2 regions of the Pseudoalteromonas sp. C8 genome follow, and region 1 is predicted to be linked to the other one. Evidence: riboswitches for the same ligand, from Rfam matches in the RefSeq annotation. Region 1 holds a riboswitch; the other holds the start of a gene.
What was found. Region 1 has a riboswitch for lysine ahead of lysC (lysine-sensitive aspartokinase 3). Riboswitches for the same ligand answer to the same signal wherever they lie in the genome.
Positions count from the first base shown of each region.

Region 2: it holds a riboswitch for lysine, as region 1 does, so the genes downstream of both, dapA (4-hydroxy-tetrahydrodipicolinate synthase) here and lysC (lysine-sensitive aspartokinase 3) in region 1, are expected to answer to the same signal.

Region 1 covers NZ_WTKT01000003.1:232,247-235,645, reverse strand. The annotation lists gene nhaD (sodium:proton antiporter NhaD) at 1-1,186, shown strand, start outside; lysine riboswitch at 1,288-1,460, shown strand; gene lysC (lysine-sensitive aspartokinase 3) at 1,536-2,939, shown strand; gene GQR39_RS04710 (4'-phosphopantetheinyl transferase superfamily protein) at 3,025-3,399, opposite strand, start outside.
Region 2 covers NZ_WTKT01000011.1:52,661-56,059, reverse strand. The annotation lists gene GQR39_RS12130 (protein adenylyltransferase SelO family protein) at 1-78, opposite strand, end outside; gene GQR39_RS12125 (DNA-3-methyladenine glycosylase I) at 90-785, opposite strand; lysine riboswitch at 976-1,176, shown strand; gene dapA (4-hydroxy-tetrahydrodipicolinate synthase) at 1,367-2,251, shown strand; gene GQR39_RS12115 (2,3,4,5-tetrahydropyridine-2,6-dicarboxylate N-succinyltransferase) at 2,267-3,007, shown strand; gene GQR39_RS12110 (PLP-dependent decarboxylase) at 3,007-3,399, shown strand, end outside.

The DNA.
Region 1 (3,399 bases):
TATAATCCATGTCAATAAAGCTAAAACCACGCTGTTTTTTGGTACGCTTTGCTGGATTCTTCTTTTTATATACCCTCTACACGGGCAAAGCCCCGATACGATTCAACACCTTTTAAATGAAAATATTTTAGAAATTGCCTCTCTATGGCTATTTTTAATGGCTGCAATGACCTTTGTAGCGTATTTAAATTCAAAGGGGTTTATAGAAAATATTGTTCACCGTGTTATGCCAAAAAGTATTAGCGAAAAAAAGCTCATGTTTTTGGTGGGTGGTTTTGCATTTTTGTTTTCGTCGATTTCAGACAACGTAACAGCGACGCTTATATCGCTCGCGGTTGTTATGTCGTTAAAACTTGAACCTAAAAAGCTCATTAAATACGCCACGCTTATTGTGTTTGGTGTTAACTCAGGTGGGGTCTCGCTAATAACCGGTGACGTAACCACACTGATGATATTTTTAGATGGCAAAGTAACCATTGCTCATTTATTACTACTTATAGCGCCAGCACTTGCAAGCGTTATGCTGCTAGCCGCGTTACTGTCTATCGGTATGAAAGGGCGTGTTGAGTTTGCTGGTGCAGGTAAAACCCGCATTGAAAAAACCGACATTACCATTGCTGTTATATTCTTATCTACCGTAGTGAGCACACTTATGCTGAGTGTAGTTTACAGCGTACCGCCTTTATTAACTTTCTTGTTTGGTTTATCAGTGATGTTTTTAGTAGCGCAATTTTTAATGCGCAAAAAAGACATAAACAAAGACATAATCGATTTTGTTCGCGATATAGAATACGACACATTATTGTTTTTTGTAGGTGTACTTTTACTTGTAGGCGCGCTTAAAGAAATTGGTATGTTGAGTAAATTTACCGACCTATACACGGTAATGGCACCTGAGTACGCAAACTACTTAATGGGCATATTATCAGCAGGGGTCGATAACGTACCGCTTACTGCTGCTTTATTAAAAGCCGATATAGTAATGAGCCAACAACACTGGTTGTCGTTTACGTATGCAACGGGCGTGGGCGGTTCAATGCTTATTATTGGTTCGGCTGCGGGCATTATTGCCATGAGCAAAGTTAAAGCGCTTACCTTTATGAGCTACTTGCGTTTATCGCTGCATTTATTAATTTGTTACACCGTAGGATATGCGGGCTCGTATTACATGGGCAGTTTTATTTAACTCATAGATTATTAAATGCTTGACAGCTAGACGTCTAAACGATAACTTTCAAAGCCCCGCTACTTAGTGGGGTTTTGTTTTATTAGCTACTGGTTAATAAAGCATTCAGAAGAGGTGCGATACTTAGGTACTTAATGTTAGGCGACGAAAGCCGATGATCATTAAGGAGGGAAGTACTCGCCGAGGAAAATAATGGTACGTCGTCATTATTTTTCGGTTTATGGGGCTGAATCCTCAAAACTGTCACCAATATAGGTGGAGAGCTTCTGGCAGTGGACTTATCTTCAAGCATTCCTTTGCCAAGTTCTTCTTGTTTTATTGCGGTTTGGATACCGCGAAAGGAGACTAAATGACTACCCAATCAGCGCCACAAACAGTGCCACAAACAGAGTTAAGCGCAAAATCAGATTACATCGTTGCCAAATTTGGCGGAACCAGTGTTGCAAATTTTGAAGCGATGAGTCGCTGTAGCGAAATTATTGTTGCAGATAAAAGCGTACGTATTGTTGCCGTGAGCGCCAGTGCTGGCGTAACTAACCATTTAGTTGCACTGTGTAAATCAAGTATTACCCCAAGTGAGCGCCAAGAACACATAAACGGCGTGCTTGCTATTCAACAAACTATTTTAGATGAGTTATCGCTTGATGCCGATTTAGCGGTTGGCTTTAACGAAACCCTAAAAGCATTTCAAACATTGGCTCAAGAGTCACTAACTACCGATCAGCAACACGACGAGCTACTTAGCTTTGGTGAGCGTTTATCGTCGTATTTGTTTGCTCAGGTGCTGCGTTTACAAGGTTTAAATGCCGATCGCTTTGATGTGCGCAAGGTGCTTAAAACCGACAGCCAATTTGGTAAAGCAACGCCTAATGTTGCGGCCACAGCGCAAGCTGCTAAAGAATTCTTAATCCCGTTATTAGATGAGCAAGTAATTGTTACTCAGGGCTTTATTGGCAGTGACGAATACGGCCAAACAACAACGCTTGGACGTGGTGGTTCTGACTATAGCGCTGCACTTTTAGCTGAAGCAATTAACGCTAAAAGCGTGCATATTTGGACCGACGTAGTGGGTATTTTTAGCACCGACCCGCGTTTGTGCGCAAAAGCGACGCCTATTGCACGTTTAAGTTTTGACGAAGCCGCTGAAATGGCAACCTTTGGCGCAAAAGTATTGCACCCAGCAACTATTTTACCAGCAAGCCGTAGCCACATTAATGTATTTGTAGGCTCTAGCCGCGAGCCAGAGCGTGGCGGTACATGGATTGAGCGCGAAAAATCGCAGCAACCAGGTATACGCGCAGTAACGCAACGTAAAAACCAAATATTGCTTACGCTTAAAAGCCCAGAAATGCTACTAGCAAGCGGCTTTTTAGCACGCGTATTTACACTATTAAGTGAATACAATATATCGGTAGATTTGGTAACCACATCAGAAATCAGCGTAGCTATAACCCTTGATAACGCGCAAAACGCCTCGCGCCCAGAGCTTGATCAAGAATGCCTAGATAAGCTTGCAGAGTTTTGCCATGTTTCGGTAGAAAACAACCTAACATTGGTGGCACTTATTGGCTCTGAGATTCAATTACGCCAACACGAAATGAACTTAATGAGTGTATTAAAAGACTTTAACATACGATTAATTTGCCATGGTGCTAGTAAGCACAACCTATGCTTTTTAGTAGAGCAAACTGAGTCAGATAACGTAGTACAGTCTATTCATAGCCGTTTATTAGAAAACGATTTTGCTGCGTAAGTAACCGTTATTCAGGAAAATCACCTAGTAAAGTTACCTAGTAAAATCAACAAATAAAGTTACTTAACAAAATTACTTAACAAAATTACTTAACAAAATCATTTAATAAAAAGCATCGCCAGTCGATGCTTTTTTTATGCACCACACTCACATCAAAACAAACATTGTTGTCACTGCTATCAGCTACAGTAATGCTATTACTGCAAGCACTCAGCTTTGCACTATGTAATTCGTCAAACACATTGGGGCTAAGTAATTTTGCAATAGGGCGGCTGGTGGCTTTAGCAAGTGACTCTTTTAATGTCCAAATTCTAAAAAACGTATCTGCTTGGGCTTGGGTAGTAGTAGGCTTGGTGATAAGTGAAATTTCATCATTATGATAAAAATGCTTAGCAAGCTTTTCAAATGGGCGCTTTAGGCTTACTTTTTCAATATCAAACCCAAATTCACTTTTATCAAA
Region 2 (3,399 bases), on a different contig from region 1:
AGGAAAGGCAACACTTGCAGGGAAATCTTCTATCGCAAAGTTTTCCGTAATGTCTGTGTATCTTGGCACTAATTTCATGGTAATTCCTATTATTGCTGACTTATACCAACACGGTTGTCACCTACGCCATAGGCCACAATTAAGCTCAACTCTTGCATACTTAAGCCACTTTGCTTTTGCATTTCGTTAAAAAAGGCTTGGGCTGCACTCAGTGATTTTTTAGTTTGTAAGCCGCCGTCTATAATTTTATGGGCACGCAAATAATTCTCTACATCGCGTGATAGTAAAAAAGTATCTTTACCAAGTGCTCGCAGTGCATAAGGCCCTGTATTTCCGCCTAAACGCGCACCATGCTTTTTTAAATACGCCCATAAACCAATAATATCGTCTGTTGGCCAATTAGCGATAAACTGACTAAAACTGCCATGTTCCTCTGCTATTTCGTGGATCATGTAAGCATTTTCGGTAATTGTTTTTACTTTTTTATAGTTACGAACAATTCGCTCATCCGTTGCTTTTTGTTCCAGCATATCAGGTGGCATCATTAATAACTTATCAACGCTAAAATCCCAAAAAACCTCTCTAAAGCCTGGCCACTTATTATTAATGACTGACCAATAAAAGCCACTTTGAAATACTTTTCGAGTAAATTCCTCAAGCCAATCGTCGTCACTTAACGTGCTTAGTTGTTTTTTAGATAGCGGTTTTGCGAGTAATAACTTAAGCATTTTTTCAGAGCCTTTTCGCTCTACCGCTCGCTTATAAATATCGCTAAATTTTTCCATCTGATTAATACCTTACTTCTACTATGGGTCTAGTGTACGAGAAAAGCACCCAATACGTAACCACCCCTCTTTTCGATGAATTAATCTGTATTTAGTAGCTTGACACCCAGATGGCTAAAATGCTTTAATCGCCGTAATTACCCTATTTAAATGCACAGGTTTGTAAGTTTTACTCTACAAACAGGTGCAAAGGGCTAGAAGAGGTGCGTTATTCAGGTAGCGTATGTTAGGAGCGCAAACTCCAGTGAGCATACGTGAGGGGAATTAACGCCGAGAAGTAACCACTTTTGCGAGGTGTTTATTTCGGGCGACTAGGTTGAACCCTAGCGACTGTCACCAATAGCTGCTTATAAAAAGCAGCTTATTAGTTTGGTGGAGAGCTTCTGGTCTTAAATATTAAGGCCGTGCGCCCTATTATTTTAAGCCCATTCGCTCTTCGAATTATTAGTTCGAACGACGTTAATGCGGCTCCTTCCATAAAGCTTTTTAACTCTTCGAATAATACCAATTGCATTAAATTAGTTATCGCTAAAATGATCACGTTTTTAATAAAGTTGGTACAAATTATAAGTTCGTGAGAGATGATCAACAACTTCAATTTAAACGACTACTCATTGTGGACCGCGCTCGTAACGCCATTTGATCAACACGGCGATGTTGACTACAACACGTTAACTAAACTGGTTAGCGAGCAAGAAGCGGCACATAACGGTATTTTACTACTTGGCAGTACGGGCGAAGGTTTAGCACTAACGCTAAAAGAGCAACAAGCCATTGTTGAACACGTATGCCAGCTAAAACCAGCAGTACCACTCATGGTTGCTGTGGGCGGTAGTAACCTAAAGCAACAAATTGAGTGGGTTAACTACTGTAATACACTCCCAATTCATAGCTTTTTACTTGGCTCACCGCTTTATACAAAGCCTGGCGCTATAGGTCAAACTCATTGGTTTGAAAGCCTACTTAATGCAAGTGTTCACCCGTGTATGCTTTATAACGTACCGGGTCGAAGTGCTGTTAGCATTCCAACGGCAACAATTCAAAACTTACAAAATAATAAAAATTTATGGGCGTTAAAAGAAGCGAGCGGCAGCATTGCTCAGTTTGAAGCTTATCGCCAAGCTGCGCCTAATTTAGCTATTTTTAGTGGCGACGATGCGCTAATGCCTTATTTTGCTCAAGCTGGCGCAAAAGGTTTAGTGTCGGTAGCTGCAAATGCATGGCCCGCACAAACTCACGAGTTTGTTAAACGCAGCTTAAGTGGTCAACACCCTAATTTATTTGCCCAGTGGTCAAGCGCTATTAATAGCCTATTTGCTGTTGCAAACCCTATTCCCGTAAAGGTATTGATGCATTTGCAAGGTCGCTTAAGCAGCCCGCAACTTCGTCCACCTTTAACACACCTTGAGTTAACTCAAACCGATTGCATCACAACTGCAAACAACACCATTTTATCTTGGCATTAAATACAGGTTTTTATAATGAGCTGGTTAGAACTATTAAATAATTTAGAATCGGGCGCAGTACGCGCAGCATCACAAAACGAAAGCGGCCAATGGCAAGCTAACGTAGAAGTAAAACAAGGCATTTTGGATGCCTTCAAAAATGGCACTAATACTGAGTTTGCAGGTGGTTTTGTTGATAAACATAACTTAGCTCCGCAAGAATTTAGTACTGACGATGGCGTACGTATGGTGCCGGGTGGCTCTAGTGTTCGCCGTGGTGCTTATGTTGCTAAAGGCACGATTATTATGCCACCAGCGTATGTAAACATTGGTGCATACATCGACGAAGGCACAATGGTAGATAGCCACGCATTAGTTGGCTCGTGTGCACAAGTAGGTAAAAACGTACATTTAAGTGCTGCAGTGCAGCTTGGTGGTGTACTTGAGCCAATTGGTGCAAGCCCAGTAGTTGTAGAAGACGACGCCTTTATTGGCGCTGGCTGTATTATTGTTGAAGGTGTAGTCATTAAAAAAGGTGCAGTACTTGCCCCAGGCGTGCGTTTATCGGCGACTATTCCGGTATACGACTGCGTAAACGAGCGCCAACTAGATAAAGGCGAGCCAATCCCAGAATACGCGATTGTAATACCAGGCTCTCGCCCTGCGTCAAACGAGTGGGCGCGCGAGCAAGGCTTAAGCATGTCGTGTGCGTTAATTGTTAAATACCGCGACGAGAAAAGCGATGCATCGTTATTGCTTGAAGAGGTTTTACGATAATGAGCTTTTTGAGCACGCCTATCAAAACCGCTGTAAATACAATTACACAACAACTTGATACACCTTTTTTTGTTTACGACCTAGATCAACTAAACACGCATCTTGCACGTTTAGTTGCGCAAACCGATGTAAAACTGTGGTACGCGGTAAAAGCAAATCCACTGTCTAAAATTATTCAAAGCTTAGACAGTGCTGGCTTTAATTTTGACGTAGCAAGTAAAGGTGAGCTTGAGCAAGTGCTAGCACAAGGTATTAGCTCACAGCGCGTGCTCAACACAGGGCCTGCAAAAAGCCCTAAACAAATTAAACACTTTATTGAGCGCGGAGTACGTATATTCGTAGCCGAAAGCCTCAATCAAGTACGTTGGTTAAACCAACAAGCGCAACTACAA